One region of the Sphaerotilus microaerophilus genome, then DNA from elsewhere that is predicted to be linked to it. Evidence: predicted binding sites of a transcription regulator. Region 1 holds the regulator's gene; each other region holds the start of a gene.
The links. The regulator FNR, encoded in region 1, switches genes on or off when oxygen is low (the NO sensors DNR and NnrR bind a similar motif). The targets are predictions, from matches to a motif close to TTGATNNNNATCAA.
Positions count from the first base shown of each region.

Region 2: NGK70_RS23600 (chaperone NapD) is a predicted target of FNR. The motif match lies at 3,624-3,637, and genes of this name have one in related genera.
Region 3: NGK70_RS07775 (DUF3149 domain-containing protein) is a predicted target of FNR. The motif match lies at 1,469-1,482, and genes of this name have one in related genera.

Region 1 covers NZ_AP025730.1:2,474,735-2,480,075, forward strand. Annotated here, with positions in the region: gene hemN (oxygen-independent coproporphyrinogen III oxidase) at 1-910, opposite strand, end outside; gene fnr (fumarate/nitrate reduction transcriptional regulator Fnr) at 1,133-1,873, shown strand; gene NGK70_RS10735 (IclR family transcriptional regulator) at 1,999-2,769, opposite strand; gene NGK70_RS10740 (TIGR03790 family protein) at 2,803-3,996, shown strand; gene NGK70_RS10745 (2-oxoglutarate dehydrogenase E1 component) at 4,261-5,341, shown strand, end outside.
Region 2 covers NZ_AP025730.1:5,467,541-5,472,881, forward strand. Annotated here, with positions in the region: gene napG (ferredoxin-type protein NapG) at 1-390, opposite strand, end outside; gene napA (nitrate reductase catalytic subunit NapA) at 404-2,962, opposite strand; gene NGK70_RS23600 (chaperone NapD) at 3,118-3,474, opposite strand; gene NGK70_RS23605 (nitroreductase family protein) at 3,678-4,265, opposite strand; gene napF (ferredoxin-type protein NapF) at 4,258-4,824, opposite strand; gene NGK70_RS23615 (tetratricopeptide repeat protein) at 4,852-5,341, opposite strand, start outside.
Region 3 covers NZ_AP025730.1:1,759,153-1,764,493, forward strand. Annotated here, with positions in the region: gene NGK70_RS07765 (nucleotide sugar dehydrogenase) at 1-211, shown strand, start outside; gene NGK70_RS07770 (SDR family oxidoreductase) at 225-1,259, shown strand; gene NGK70_RS07775 (DUF3149 domain-containing protein) at 1,538-1,693, shown strand; gene NGK70_RS07780 (RluA family pseudouridine synthase) at 1,771-2,511, opposite strand; gene NGK70_RS07785 (mechanosensitive ion channel family protein) at 2,613-3,938, shown strand; gene NGK70_RS07790 (cysteine-rich CWC family protein) at 3,958-4,200, opposite strand; gene NGK70_RS07795 (fumarate hydratase) at 4,228-5,341, opposite strand, start outside.

The DNA.
Region 1 (5,341 bases):
CCTGCGCGAGCGGATCCTCCGGCAGTGCGAAGTGGTCCATCCCGATGTACTGGTAGCCGTGGGCGATGAAGCCGGCGATGGCCTGCGACAGCATGCCGATGCGGTCGCCGCCGGTGGGCAGGATCTCGATCGGGATGCGCCGCTGCGGCTTGAAGCGTGCTGGCAGGTGGGCGTAGCCGTACAAGGCGATGCGGTCCGGGCGCAGCCGAGCCACTTCGCTCACCGTGCGCTGGAAGCTCTCGGGGGTCTGTTTTGGCAGGCCGTAGATGAGGTCGACGTTGATCGAGTCGAAGCCCAGTGAGCGTGCCGAGGCCATCAGCGCATGCACCTGCTCGGCCGGCTGGATGCGGTGCACGGCCTTCTGAACGTCAGCATCGAAGTCCTGTACGCCGAAGGACAACCGGTTGAACCCCAGTTCGGCGAGGTGGGCCAGCCGGTCGTGCGTGACGGTGCGCGGGTCGATCTCGATCGAGTACTCGCCCTTGGGCAGCAACTGCACCCGGCTGCGCAGGGTGGCCATCAGGCCGGAGAGCTCCGCGTCGCTGAGGAAGGTCGGCGTGCCGCCGCCGAAGTGCAATTGCGACACCGGCTGCTCGCGGCCGATCACGTTGGTGACCAGATCAAGCTCGTGCGTCAGCGCCGCCAGGTAGGCCTCGGCGCGGCCGTGGTCACGGGTGACGATCTTGTTGCAGGCGCAGTAGTAGCAGACCGACTCGCAAAAGGGGATGTGGAGGTAGAGCGACAGCGGGCCGCCCGCGCCAGCCACGCCGCCGGTGGCGCGCTGCGTCAGCGCCTGCACGTACTGGTCGGGCCCGAAGGCCTCGACGAAGCGGTCCGCCGTGGGGTAGGAGGTGTAGCGCGGCCCGGGCACGTCCATGCGGCGCAGCAGGTCTTCGCTGAGTACGGGCATGCCCTCTTGGCGTGAGAGCGCACTCTGGCCCTCCACCATATCAACCGTGGTCATTTCTTCCATTCGTGCACTGTGCCCCGATGGCTGGCGTCCATATTGACATAACTCAATCTACCATCGTGCCGACGGGTCGGGGTAGACCCCGATTTGATCTGTCTCGGTCCCGCCTCGCGGGGTCCGCTGCGTGCGTTACGCACGAGCCTCGGTGCGATAATCTCTGACATGACGCAAGAAACCGCACCGCCGTCACGGCTCGAAGCCCTGAAGGTTGCCTGTTCCGCCTGCAACCTCCGCGAACTGTGTCTGCCTGTGGGGCTGACAGACGACGAGATGTTGTCGCTCGATGACATGGTCAGCACGCGGCGCAGCGTGAAGCGGGGCGAAAGTATCTTCCATGCCGGCGACCCCTTTGCCGCGCTCTATGCGGTGCGCACCGGCTTCTTCAAGACCGTGGTGTCGGCCTCCGACGGCCGCGAGCAGGTCACTGGCTTCCAGATGGCGGGTGAGTTGATCGGCCTGGATGGCATCAGCACCGACCGGCATTCCTGTGACGCCGTGGCGCTGGAGGACTCGCAGGTCTGCATGATCCCCTACGGCCAGCTGGAGTCGCTCTCGCGCGAGTTCACGCTGCTGCAGCACCAGTTCCACAAGATCATGAGCCGCGAGATCGTGCGCGACCACGGCGTGATGCTGCTGCTGGGCAGCATGCGCGCGGAGGAGCGCCTGGCGGCCTTCCTGCTGAACCTGACGCAGCGCCTGCAGGCGCGCGGCTTCTCCGCCTCGGCGCTGGTGCTGCGCATGACCCGCGAGGAGATCGGCAGCTACCTCGGCCTGAAGCTGGAGACGGTCAGCCGAACCTTCTCGAAATTCCAGGAGGAAGGCATCCTGGAGGTGAAGCAGCGCGACATCCGCATCATCGAGCAGTCTGCGCTGCAGCGCGTGGTGAACGGCACCAGCGCTTGAGTTGACCCACCCCCGCAGCGGCTCACGCCGCTCCCCCTCAAGGGGGCGCAACCACCGGACCGGCGGAACCGGATCCGCGGTCGCTGCTTGCAAAAGAAAAGACGGGTGTTGACCGAGCGGGTGGGTTACTCCGCCCGGTAGCCGAGTGAGGCGGAGATCTGCCGGGCGGTTTCGCGCAGGCGGTCCATCCAGCCTTCTTCGAGGCGATCCGCGGGAGCGGAGATGGACAGGCCGGCGATGAGGCGCGACTGGTCGTCGTAGATGGCGGCGGCCATGCAGCGCACGCCGAGTTCCAATTCCTCGTTGTCGCGTGCGATGTCGGTCTGGCGCACCCGGGCCAGTTCGCGATCCAGCAAGGCCGGGTCGGTGATGCTGTTGCGGGTGTGCCCGGCCAGGCCGGTGCGGGTGGCGTAGGCGCGCACGCGCTGCGGGTCGTCGTGCGCCAGGAAGAGCTTGCCCACCGACGTCAGGTGCAGTGGTGCGCGGCCACCCACGGCGCGCACGACCTGCATGCCTGAGCGCTCGGAGTAGGTGCGCTCGATGTAGACGATCTCGTCGCCCTGCCGTACCGACAGGTTCACCGGCTGGTGGGTGAGCTTGTGCAGCTCGCGCATCGGCCCGAGCGCGGCGTCACGCACATCCAGCCGCGCCTTCACCAGGTTGCCCAGCTCCAGCAGGCGCATGCCCAGCCGGTAGCTGCCCGCCTCGGGGCGATCCACGAAGCGGCCCACCGCCAAGTCATTCAGGATCCGGTGCGCAGTCGAGGGGTGCAGGCCGGTATGCTCGCTGATCTGCTTCAGGGACACCGGGTCCTGGTGTGCCGCCAGCACATCCAGCAGGGTGAACATGCGCTCCAGGACCTGGATGGTCGGGGTGCTGCCTTCCTTTTTCGTCATGTCGGGGATGTTGAGTCGATGATGGATTTTCGCATGGCGAAAAGAAGATGGTCGAGCTGGCTGTGTGGATATCTGTGCCGGCCGGTGGGGCGGGTGGCTCTGGCGGCTCTGGCTGCGCTGGCGAGTGGGCTGCTGCCGGCCTGGCAGGCCGCTCATGCGGGCGAGGCCACCGAGCCGCCCGCCACGGAGCGGGCACCTGCGGCCTCCGCTGCAGCGGCCTCGGCAGCACCCCTGGTGTTGCGGTGGACGAGGGTGCCCCGGGCGATCGGGCGCATCACCTCGAAGACCTTGGGCGTGGTGATCAACCAGGACGATCCGTATTCGGTCGAGGTGGGTGAGCGCTACGTCCAGCGGCGCCAGATCCCGCCCGGGCATGTGCTGCGCGTGAAGCTGCCGCGCCAGGCGAGCCTGTCTGCAGGGGATGGCGCGCAGTTGCGCGCGGCCATCGAGGCGCACTTCGGCGACGACGTCCAGGGCCTGGCGCTGGTGTGGGCGCAGCCCTACGCGGTGGAGTGCCAGTCCATCACCGCCGCGGTGTCGCTGGGGTTGGAGCCCGGGCTGTGCTCGAACACCTGTGCCAAGGCCACGGGATCGCGCTACTTCAACTCACCCAGCGGTGCGCCCTGGCGGGACCTGGGCCTGCGTCCGTCGATGTTGCTGGCCGCCGGCAGCGTGGACGCGGCCCACGCGCTGATCGAGCGTGGCATGGCGGCCGACGGCAGCCTAGGCCTGCGCGGCTCGCCGCCTGTGCATGCGTATTACATGGTCACGCGCGACGCGGCGCGCAGCGTCCGGCTGCCCCAGTACCCGCCGCCAAGCCTGCTGCGCGGTGTCGCAGTGGCCACCCATGTACAGCAAGGGGACCTGCCGGCGGGCGAGGACCGCCTGTTGCTGGTGCAGACCGGCCTGCCCACGCTCGCGGGCCTGGATCGCCTGAACTGGGCGCCGGGCGCCATGGCCGACCACCTGACCTCCTTTGGTGGGCAACTGGGCGGAGGCAGCGGCCAGACCAGCGCGCTGGCCTGGATCGATGCAGGCGCCACCGCCAGCTATGGCAGCGTCAGCGAGCCCTGCAACCACACGCAGAAGTTTCCCCACCCCCAGCTCGCGCTGCTGCACTACCTGCAGGGCAGCACGGTGCTGGAGGCCTACTGGAAGAGCGTGAAGTGGCCGCAGCAGGGGGTCTTCATCGGCGAGCCGCTGGCCGCCCCGTTTGCCCAGCGCTGAGGCTCCTTGGCGGGATTTCCGCCGCCGAGGCTGGCGCTGCTGCGGGTTTCTCCCAGGTCGCCTTTGCGGCGCGCCAAAGACCGGTGACAGGCCTGTGAAAGCCTGGCAATGCTAAATTCATGGTCTTGATTCTGTAGGTCCTTCCCGTCCCCTTCTCTGGCAACAGTCAAGCCGGGTCGCAATCCGCTAGCCGGTCCAGCCGTGTCGCGGAAGGTTGTTCAACCCATCGGAGTCCTGGATACCGGGACGCAAGGTGAGCGAAAGATGATGCAGCAACACAGGTCGAACTCGCACCTCTTCGGCGGCAATGCGCCTTATGTCGAAGAGATGTACGAGGCGTACCTCGACAACCCGGGCTCCGTGCCCGACAACTGGCGCGACTACTTCGATGCGCTGCAGAACGTTCCCGCCGTCGATGGGAGCGATTCCCGCGACGTCGCGCACGCGCCGGTCATCGAGTCCTTTGCGCAGCGTGCCAAGGCCAACGCCTTTGCCAACAAGGCCAGTTCGGCCGATCTGGCGGTCGCACGCAAGCAGGTCCACGTTCAGTCCCTGATCGCGGCCTACCGCAACGTCGGTCAGCGCTGGGCCGACCTCGATCCGCTCAAGCGCACCGAACGTCCCAAGATCCCCGAACTCGAACCGGCGTTCTACGACCTGTCCGAGTCGGACATGGACATCACCTTCTCGGCGGCGAACACCTACTTCACCAAGGCCGAGAACATGACCCTGCGCGAGATCGTGCAGGCGCTGCGGGAGACCTACTGCAGCACGATCGGCGCCGAGTTCATGCACATCACCGACCAGACGCAAAAGCGCTGGTGGCAGCAGAAACTCGAAAGCATCCGCTCCAAGCCGAGCTTCAACGCCGAACAGAAGAAGCACATCCTCGACCGCCTGACGGCTGCCGAGGGCCTGGAACGCTTCCTGCATACCAAGTACGTCGGCCAGAAGCGCTTCTCGCTCGAAGGCGGCGAGAGCTTCATCGCCGCGATGGACGAGCTGGTCCAGCGCGCCGGCGAGAAGGGCGTGCAGGAAATCGTCATCGGCATGGCCCACCGTGGCCGCCTGAACGTGCTGGTCAACACCCTGGGCAAGATGCCCGCGGACCTGTTTGCCGAGTTCGACCACACCGCGCCGGAAGACCTGCCTGCCGGTGACGTGAAGTACCACCAGGGCTTCAGCTCCGACATCGCCACTGCGGGCGGCCCGGTCCACCTGAGCCTGGCGTTCAACCCCTCGCACCTGGAAATCGTCAACCCGGTGGTCGAAGGCTCGGTGCGTGCGCGCATGGACCGCCGTGGCGACACCAAGGGCCTGCAGGTGCTGCCGGTGCTGGTGCACG
Region 2 (5,341 bases), 3.0 Mb from region 1:
CACCGCCACGCCCATCTTCGCCTTCGCGATGTCGGTGAGCGCCGGATCGAGCGCGCCGGTGGGGCAGGCCTTGACGCAGGGCACCTGCTCGCACATCTCGCAGGGGATCTCGCGGGCGACGAAATAGGGCGTGCCAATGGCCACGTCCGCGGCGATGCCATCGCCCCAGCGCGAGAGCTTCAGGTTCTGCGGCGGACAGTCGCGCACACACAGGCCGCAGCGCACGCAGGCGGCCAGGAAGCGGTCTTCCGCGAGCGCGCCCGGCGGGCGGATCGCCTGCGCCGGCCGCGCCAGCGCCGGCCGCCCAGCCAGGGCCGCACCGCCGGCGATGAGCCCGGCGGTGGCGGCGCTGGCAGCGCCCTGCATCAGTTCACGTCGCGACAGCTTCATGGCGAGCAGAGGGTCAGGCCCTCACCACCTTGACGGCGCACTTCTTGAAATCGGTCTCCTTCGAGATCGGGCAGGTGGCGTCCAGCGTCAGCTTGTTGACCAGCCGGCCCTCGTCGAAGAAGGGCACGAAGATCAGGCCCTTGGGCACCTTGTTGCGGCCCTTGGTCTCCACCGCCAGCTCGATCTCGCCACGGCGCGAGGCCACCTTGACCTTCATGCCGCGCTGGATGCCGCGCGCCTTGGCGTCGTCGGGGTGCATGAAGCACACCGCCTCGGGCACCGCGCGGTGCAGCTCGCCCACGCGGCGGGTCATGGTGCCGGTGTGCCAGTGCTCCAGCACACGGCCGGTGCACAGCCACAGGTCGTAGTCCTTGCCCGGGCTCTCGGCCGCCGGCTGGTAGGGCAGCGCGAAGATCACCGCCCGGCCGTCCTTGTGGCCGTAGAACTTGATCCCCTCGCCCGCCTTCACATAGGGGTCATAGCCCTCGCGGAAGCGCCACAGCGTCTCCTTGCCATCCACCACCGGCCAGCGCAGGCCGCGCGCCTCGTGGTAGACGTCGAAGGCCGCCAGGTCGTGGCCGTGGCCGCGGCCGAACTCGGCGTACTCCTCGAACAGGCCCTTCTGCACGTAGAAGCCGAAGGCGGTGGACTCGTCGTTGCGGTAGTCCTTGATGTACTTGCCGTTGACCTTGCCCAGGTCGGCCGCCGGGAACTTGTTGACCTTGCCGTTCTTGTAGAGCACGTCGAACATCGACTTGCCCTTGAGTGCGGGCATCTTGGCGATCAGCTCGGCCGGCCAGACCTCCTCGATCTTGAAGCGCTTGGCGAACTCCATCATCTGCCACAGGTCCGAGCGGGCCTGGCCCGGCGCGCTGACCTGCTGGCGCCAGAACTGGGTGCGGCGCTCCGCGTTGCCGAAGGCGCCTTCCTTCTCCACCCACATCGCCGCGGGCAGCACCAGGTCGGCGGCCATCGCGCTGACCGTCGGGTAGGGGTCGCTGACCACCACGAAGGCCTTCGGGTTGCGCCAACCCGGCAGGATCTCGCCGTTGATGTTCGGCCCGGCCTGCATGTTGTTGTTGGTGGTGACCCAGTAGCAGCGCAGCTTGCCGTCCTTGAGCGCGCGGCTCTGGGCCACGGCGTGCAGGCCGATCTTGTCGGGGATGGTGCCCTCGGGCAGGCCCCAGATCTCCTCGGTGTGGCGGCGGTGGTCCGGGTTGGTCACCACCATGTCGGCCGGCAGGCGGTGCGCGAAGGTGCCCACCTCGCGCGCGGTGCCGCAGGCGCTGGGCTGGCCGGTGAGGCTGAACGGGCCCGAGCCCGGCGTGCTGATCTTGCCGGTCAGCAGGTGGATGTTGTAAACCATGTTGTTGGCCCACGTGCCCCGGGTGTGCTGGTTGAAGCCCATGGTCCAGAAGGACACCACCTTGACCTTCGGGTCGGCATAGAGTCTGGCCAGGTCTTCGAGCTGCTTGACCGGCACGCCGCTGAGCTTGCTGACCTTCTCGGCGGTGTACTCGCTGACGAACCTGGCGTACTCGTCGAAGCTGATCGGCGTCGCGTCGTTCGGGTTGTTCTTGGGCTTGCCGTCGGCGCCGGGGTAGCCGTTGGAGGTCGCGTCCTTCTCCAGCGCATGGCCGGGGCGCAGGCCATAGCCGATGTCGGTGGCGCCCTTCTTGAAGTTGATGTTCTTCTTGACGAACTCGGTGTTCACCTTTTTGTTGGTGATGATGTAGTTCGCGATGAAGTTCAGGATCGCCAGGTCGGTCTGCGGCGTGAAGACCATCGGCTGATCGGCCAGGTCGAAGCTGCGGTGCTCGTAGGTGGACAGCACCGCGACCTTGACGTTCGGGTTGGACAACCGGCGGTCGGTGATGCGGCTCCACAGGATGGGGTGCATCTCGGCCATGTTCGAGCCCCAGAGCACGAAGGCGTCGGCCTGCTCGATGTCGTCGTAGCAGCCCATCGGCTCGTCGATGCCGAAGGTGCGCATGAAGCCCGTCACCGCGCTGGCCATGCAATGGCGCGCGTTCGGATCCAGGTTGTTGGAGCGAAAGCCCGCCTTCCAGAGCTTGCTGGCAGCGTAGCCCTCCCAGATCGTCCACTGGCCGGAGCCGAACATGGCGATCGAGCCCGGGCCCTCGGTCTTCAGCGCCTCCTTCCACTTGGCGGCCATGATGTCGAAGGCCTCGTCCCAGCCCACCGGCACGAAGTCGCCTTCCTTGTCGTACACGCCGTTCTTCTTGCGCAGCAGCGGCGTGGTCAGGCGGTCCTTGCCGTACATGATCTTGGACAGGAAGTAGCCCTTGATGCAGTTCAGCCCGCGGTTGACCGGCGCCTCCGGGTCGCCCTGGGTGGCGACCACGCGCCCGTCCTGCACGCCCACCATCACCGAGCAGCCGGTGCCGCAGAAGCGGCAGGGCGCCTTGTCCCAGCGCACCGCCACGTCGGCGGCGGTCTTGGCCGGCGCCGGTGCGGCCGCCTCGGCCACGACGGGCATGGAAATGCCGGCCGCAGCCGCGCTGGCCGCCAGGGCCTGCGATTTCAGGAAGTCACGGCGATTCGATTCCATGGTGTGTTCGCTCGGTGGGGTGATCAGAGAATGCAGCAGCGCCGCCCACATTGGGCCCAGGGCCCGCGGGGAAGATCTGCCGTGATGAGTCGGAGGTCCGGGACCGGCTGGGAGCAGCCGGGAGCAGCCGGGGAAATCAATGTGCGCCGCGCCCCTCAGCCGGGCGGTGCGCTGCCGTAGCGGGCCAGCTCGGCCAGCCCCATGCGCCAGTCGGTGGCGCCCTGCAGCACCGGCCCGGCCACTGGCTGGGCAGCCGGCGCATTGGCCGGCGTACCGGAGTACTCGTAGACCAGCGAGGTCGACAGCACCTCGGGCCACAGGGCGATCTGCGCCAGCTGGCCGGCCGCGCTGACGGGCAACCCGTCGGCGGTGCAGGCATCCTCCAGCACCGCCACCAGGCGGCCATCACCCGGGTTGAGCGCCACGTCCACGCCCGCCAGCGAGCCCATGCGGGTGACGACGGCGTCCAGATCGTTCATTCGGGTGCGCACCACGGCGCCGAGGATGTTCATGGCCCTGCTCCTGACCCCAGGCTTGCTCACCCTCCAACGGAGGGGATCAGGCAACCTCGGAAGACTGCAAAGTGTGCCGTTCCCAACGACGGCCGGCACAGACTTGACTATGCTCAAGTTTCGATCGCAGGGCTTTGATGCTCGTCAAATTGACGAACATCAAGGCTGACGGACCCCCGCCGGCCCTGGGGTTCTCCCGAGGGTCAGGCGACCCATTGCACGAAGTCGTCCACCGCCGGGCGCTGGCGCGGCGGCTTGCTGCTCAGTGGCGTGCCCAGGCTGATGAAGCACACAGCCTCCTCGCCCTCGCGCACGCCAAAGGCACTGCGCAGCAGCGGCGAGCGCAGCGCCCGCCCGCTCGACAGCCCGCTGGCGTAGCCCCGCGCACGCGCGGCCAGCAGCAGGTTCTGGATGGCGCAGCCCAGCGACAGCAGCCGCTCGGCAGGTGGTACATCGGGATCTTCGGCACGCAGGTCGGCAATGGCCAGCAGCAGCACCGGCCCCCGGACGGCCTTGCGGCGCGCGTCCTCGATCTGCCCGGGCAGGGCCTGCGGGTCGCGCTCCAGCAGCGCATCGGCAAAGCACTGCGCCAGGCGCTCGCGCGCCGCGGGGCCGAGCACCAGGAAGCGCCAGGGCCGCAGCTGCCCGTGGTCCGGGGCCGCCGCCGCGGCGGCGAAGAGCTCGCGCAGCTGCCGCTCGTCCGGGGCCGGCTCGCCCAGGCGCTTGGGTCCGACGTGCTGGCGGGTGTGGATCAGCGCGTCGCAGAGCTCGGTGAGCTGGGTGTCATCCATGGTCGGCCTCGGGGGCGGTCGAACGGTCGGGCGCGGCTGCGGTCGCCGCGGGAGGGGCAGGCTCGGCCATCGTGATCGCGGCCACCGGGCAGAGCGACACGCACTCGCCGCAGCCCGTGCAGGCCTCGGTGTCGATGCGCAGCTGCGCCACACCGCCCAGCGCGGGCACGAAGCGCAGGGCGCGCGCGTCGCAGGCGTCGGCACACAGGCGGCACTCGACCCGGTGCTGCGCCAGGCAGCCCGTGCCGATGGCCACGCGCCAGGTGAAGGCCGGCGGCGTGGCGGTCGCTGCGGGCACGATCGCCCCGGTCGTGCAGGCGCTGCGGCAGGCACCGCACTCGTCGCAGCCCTGCCGGGCAAAGCTCAGGACCGGGAAGCCGCCCGCCGCAAGCAGGCCGCGCGGGCAGGCGCGCACGCAGTCGCCACAGCGGCTGCAGCGTTCGGTGAAGGCCGCATCGGGCCGCAGCGCCCAGGGCGGGCGCGGCTGGGGCACCCGGGCCGCGGCCAGCTCGGCCGGCCGGGCCGCAGCGCGCAGGAAGAAGCGTCGGCGTGGGTCCATGCCACCCAGTCTGTGCGCCCGCGCGCCTCAGCGCCCGCTGGCCGCGGTGGCGGGTTCGGCGGGCGCGGCGGCGCGGCGCGGGTCCACGCCCTGCGCCAGCTTGGCCAGTGCCTCGTCCAGCGTGGCGCGGTCCTCGGAGCCCGGATCGGACTGGTCACGCAGCGCGGTGAAGGCAGCCCGCGCCGCCGCAAAGTCATGCCGGTCCAGCGCAGCCAGGCCGGACAGCATCAGCACGCCCGGGTGCTGCGGCGCCAGCGCCTGCGCGCGGCGCAGCAGCTGCAGGCTGCGCGCATCGAAGTGATCGTCGGCCGCCAGCATGCGCACCTCGATCCAGTCGACCAGCCGGTTGGGGTCACGCTGCCAGGGCTGGCCGGCGGCGATCAGCCCGGCCGGCCCAGCGACCGAGGCGGCCGCCACCGCTGCGGCCGGCGCCCCCGTGTCGGGTGCGGCCCGGTCGGCCTGCTCGTAGGCCTCGGCCGACTCGGCGGCCCGGCCCATCACCTTGTAGGAATGCGCC
Region 3 (5,341 bases), 720 kb from region 1:
CCGCCACGAGTACGGCGTGGACTTGGTGTCCTGGGAGCACCTGCCCAAGGCCAACGCCATCGTGGCTGCCGTGGCCCACCAGGAACTGGCCGAGAAGCCGCTGGACGTGCTGCTCTCCAAGCTGGCACCGGGCGGCGTCTACATGGACGTGAAGAGCCAGGCCGATCGCGCCGCGCTGGAAGCGCGTGGCGTGCATGTCTGGCGCCTGTGATCCGGTGACCCGCATGGCATACACCCTTCCCGCCGACCTCGTCCAGGCCGTCCAGGCCGAGCCGCGCCACTGGCTGGTGACCGGCAGCGCTGGCTTCATCGGTTCGCACCTGCTGGAGCACCTGCTGCGCCTCGGCCAGCGCGTGACCAGCCTGGACAATTTCGCCACGGGCCACCGCCACAACCTGGATCGTGTCCAGGTTGCCGTGGGCGACGAGGCCTGGGCCCGCCACCGCTTCATCGAGGGCGATATCGCCGATCCCGCCACCTGCGCGACGGCCTGCGAGGGCGTGAACATCGTGCTGCACCAGGCGGCGCTGGGCTCGGTGCCGCGATCGCTGCAGGATCCGCAGACCACCCACCGTGCCAACGCCACTGGCTTCCTGAACATGCTGGTGGCGGCGCGCGATGCGGGGGCCGGGCGCTTTGTCTACGCCGCGTCCAGCTCCACCTACGGCGATTCGCCGACCCTGCCCAAGGTCGAGGATGTGATCGGCAAGCCGCTGTCGCCCTATGCGGTCACGAAGTACCTGAACGAGCTGTACGCCGACGTGTTCGGCCGCTGCTACGGACTGCAGACCGTCGGCCTGCGCTACTTCAACGTCTTCGGTCCCCGTCAGGACCCCAATGGAGCCTATGCAGCGGTGATTCCGCGCTGGATCGCCTCGATGCTGCGTGGCGAACGTTGCCGCATCAACGGCGACGGTGAGACCTCGCGTGACTTCTGCTACATCGCCAACGTCGTGCAGGCCAACCTGCGCGCCGGGCTGGCGACATCCGCCGAGGCGGTCAACCAGGTCTACAACGTGGCCGTGGGCGATCGCACCACGCTGAACCAGTTGCATGCCGCGCTGGTCGAGAACCTGCAGCGCGAGCGGACCAACCTGGCCATCGAGCCGCCGGAGTACGCCGATTTCCGTGCCGGTGACGTGCGCCACTCGCTGGCTGACGTCAGCAAGGCGGCACGTCTGCTGGGCTATGCACCGACCTACCGGGTGCACGAGGGCCTGGCGGAAGCGATCGGCTGGTACGTTGCCAACGTCGGCTGAAGGGATCCGCCGCGTCTGAAGTGTGTGGGAATGCCAGAACCCGGGGGACAGAAAAAGTTCCTCAATGCATTCCCTAGTGCGCGCGGCCGCAGATCGGACTAGTCTCAACCCCGTCGATCAACGGGCAGCGGCCCATTCGGCGCATCAGAGCATTCGCCCTCCGGCTCACCCCGGAGGGCGTCTTTTTTTGGGCACAGCGCGCAAGGCGGTTGACGCACGACAAGCCCCAAGGCCTCGTGACACGTTCTGATACGCAGGTCTGCAATGAGGAGCTGGTCATGCATGCCTTGAAGGATTTCTTTTCGACCGACTACGGCCTGATGAGCGCCGTGGTGATTGCGATCACCCTGGGAATGGGCGTCTTCTACGCCCGGTTCATCACGAAGCACATGCGCGAGGATGCAGAAGCAGCCGCTCGCGCAGGCAAGTCCTGAGCACCTGCTGACTTCCACTCGGTGCCCCGGAGCCCGGCCGATGCCGGGCTTCGTCATATCTGGGCGCTTGAACGGTGTCAGAACGGCGCGGGATCCTCGAAGGCCATCCAGGCGCCGCTGACCGGGTGTGGCAGGCCGATCTGGCAGGCGTGCAGCAGCAGCCGTGGGGAGCGGGCGAAGGCCTCGGGGCTGGCATACAACTCGTCGCCCAGGATGGGGTGGCCGATCGACTGAAGGTGCACGCGCAACTGGTGGGAGCGCCCGGTGACGGGCTGCAGTTCGACCCGGCTGCAGTTCTGCGCGACGTCGCGTTCGAGCACCCGCCAGTGGGTCAGTGCTGGCTTGCCGCGCAGTTCGTCGACCCTCTGGCGAGGCCGGTTCGGCCAGTCGCAGATCAATGGGCTTGTGACGCTGCCCTCATCCTGAAGAACCAGTTTGTCGACGACGGCGAGATAGCGCTTGCTCACTTCACGTCGTTCGAAGGATCGACTCAGCGTGCGCTGCGCGGCCAGGCCGAGGCCGAACAGCATCAGGCCCGAGGTGGCCATGTCGAGCCGGTGCACCACGAGGGCGTCGGGGTACCGCGCCTGCACCCGGGTGGCCACGCAGTCCGCCCGCTCCTCGCCGCGGCCGGGCACCGACAGCATCCCTGCCGGTTTGAGTACGACCAGCAAGGCCGCGTCGGCGTGGAGGATGCCGATGTCTTCCTGCGCGGTGCGCGCAGGCGGTGGCAGGCGGGACGGTGCTGGTGGGGCGGGGAACGCGGGGATGGGCACGGGCTGGGCGACGGGGGTGAGCAGGCGGGTGAAGCGCTGCAAGCAACGCAAGCGATTGTCGCTGGCGCCGTCGCTGTCACCGTTGGCCGGCTGGCGCGGGCGACAATGACCTGTCCCCCGGCTCCCTCTGCCCGCCCGTGTCGATGTCCCCGTCCTTTGTCCTGCCTACCGATCTCCTGGCCGCCGTGCTGCGTCCCGGCGCCTTGACCGAGTGGGGCCTGCTGGCCGCACTGCTCGGGCTGAGCGCCCTGCTGGTGCGCTTGCTGCGCGGCCCAGCGGGTTCCTCGGGTGCTTCGGGCACCGCGGTTCCAGCGGTTCCAGCGGCGCAGCGCGAGCCGTCGATCTGGTTCGGTGAGCACCTGGTGGACGGCGTGTTGTTCCCCTTGCTGGCGTTGGCGCTGGCCTACCTGTGCAAACGCCTGCTCGGCTTGGCTGGGCAGCCGGTGGCGGTGTTCGCGGTGGCGGTACCGGTGCTGCTGTCGCTGGCGATCATCCGCCTGAGCGTGCGGGTGCTGTCGGCGGCGTTTCCCGGGTCACAGATGATGCGCTTCGTCGAGCGCAGCATCTCCTGGCTGGCCTGGGCGGCGACGGTGCTGTGGCTCACAGGCCTGCTGCCGGTGCTGCTGGAGTGGCTGGAAGAGGTGCAGTGGAAGATCGGCTCGCACCCGCTGAGCCTGCGTACGCTGCTCGAGGGCACGCTGCTGGCGGGCTTCGTGCTGGTGCTGGCGCTGTGGGTGTCCGCGGCGCTTGAGGCCCGCCTGCTGCGCGGCGCGACCGGGGAGCAGCTCTCGCTGCGCAAGGCGGCGGCCAACGTGCTGCGCGCAGGCCTGCTCTTCGTCGGCCTGCTGGTGGCCCTGTCGGCGGTGGGCATCGACCTGACCGCGCTGTCGGTGCTCGGCGGCGCGCTGGGCGTGGGCATTGGCTTCGGCCTGCAGAAGCTGGCGGCCAACTACATCAGCGGCTTCGTGATCCTGGCCGAGCGCTCGGTGCGCATCGGCGACATCGTCAAGGTGGGCGAGCATGAGGGCCGCATCACCGACATCACGACGCGCTACACCGTGATCCGCGCTGCCACCGGCCGCGAGGCGATCATCCCCAACGAGGCGCTCATCACCGGCGTGGTGGAGAACCTGACGCTGGCCGACCGGCAGCTGCTGGTGCAGTCGCTGGTCAGCGTGGGTTACGACACCGATGTCGACGGGCTGCGCGAGCGCATCAATGCGGTGGTGCGCGGCGTGGACCGGGTTCTGCCCGAGCCCGCACCGGCCACGCACCTGCTGGCCTTTGGCGCCAACGGGCTGGACCTGGGGATCTTCTTCTGGATCGCCGACCCGGAGAACGGCCAGGCCAACGTCCGCTCAGCCGTCAACCTGGCGGTGCTGGACCTGCTGCGCCGCGAAGGGGTGGAGATTCCCTTCCCGCAGCAGGTGGTGCACCAGGCGCCGGAGCCGCAGCCGCCCCGGGCGTAGTCGGCGCAGCCGGGTGCAATCAGCCCTTGGGCTGGGCACCGGCCGCCACGGCGCAGGCGCGGCAGATGCAGGCCGTGCCGCGCGCCTCGGCGGGTAGGCGGGCGAACAGCTCGGCCGGCAGCGTCAGCTCGGTGCACCAGCAGGCTGAGCCGAAGCGGCCCGAGGCGACCGGCGCGCAGGCGTTGGACTGCCCGCACAGGGGACAGAGCGGCGCGTCCAGCGGAGCGGCGGGGCGTTCAGGCCACGGGGTGGGGGTCGTCATGGCCCGCTGTCCCGTCGTCGCGCCGCCTCAGGCCACCGCGACCGGGATTTTGCCGATCTTGGCCTGCCACGTCTTCGGTCCCTCGATGTGGGCGCTGGTGCCGCCGGCGTCCACCGCCACCGTCACCGGCATGTCGACCACGTCGAACTCGTAGATGGCTTCCATGCCCAGGTCGGCGAAGCCCACCACCTTGGCGGTCTTGATCGCCTTGGACACCAGGTAGGCTGCGCCGCCCACGGCCATCAGGTAAGCACTGCGGTTGTCCTTGATCGCCTGGATGGCGACCGGGCCGCGCTCGGCCTTGCCGACCATCGAGATCAGGCCGGTCTTCTCCAGCATCATGCGCGTGAAGCCGTCCATGCGGGTGGCGGTGGTGGGGCCGGCCGGGCCGACCGCCTCGTCGCGCACCGGGTCCACCGGGCCGACGTAGTAGATGACGCGGTTGGTGAAGTCCACCGGCAGCGGTTCGCCCTTGGCCAGCATGTCGGAGATGCGCTTGTGCGCAGCGTCGCGGCCGGTGAGCATCTTGCCGTTGAGCAGCAGCACCTGGCCGGGCTTCCAGGAAGCGACTTCGTCCTTGGTCAGCGTGTTCAGGTCGACGCGGGTGGCGACGTTGGTGTCGGCCTTCCAGGTCACGTCCGGCCAGTCTTCCAGCTTCGGCGGCTCCAGCTTGGCGGGGCCCGAGCCGTCGAGGTGGAAGTGCACGTGGCGGGTGGCCGCGCAGTTCGGGATCATGGCCACCGGCAGCGAGGCGGCGTGGGTGGGGTAGTCCAGGATCTTGACGTCCAGCACCGTGGTCAGGCCACCCAGGCCCTGGGCACCGATGCCCAGGGCGTTGACCTTCTCCATCAGCTCCAGACGCAGCGACTCGACACGGGTCAGCGCCGCGCCGCTGGCGGCCTTGGCCTTGAGCTCGTGGATGTCCACCGGCGCCATCAGCGACTCCTTGGCCAGCAGCATCGCCTTTTCCGGCGTGCCGCCGATGCCGATGCCCAGGATGCCCGGCGGGCACCAGCCCGCGCCCATCGTCGGCACGGTCTTGAGCACCCAGTCGACGATCGAGTCCGACGGGTTCAGCGCGTAGAACTTCGACTTGTTCTCCGAGCCGCCGCCCTTGGCCGCGCAAATCACTTCGAGGTGG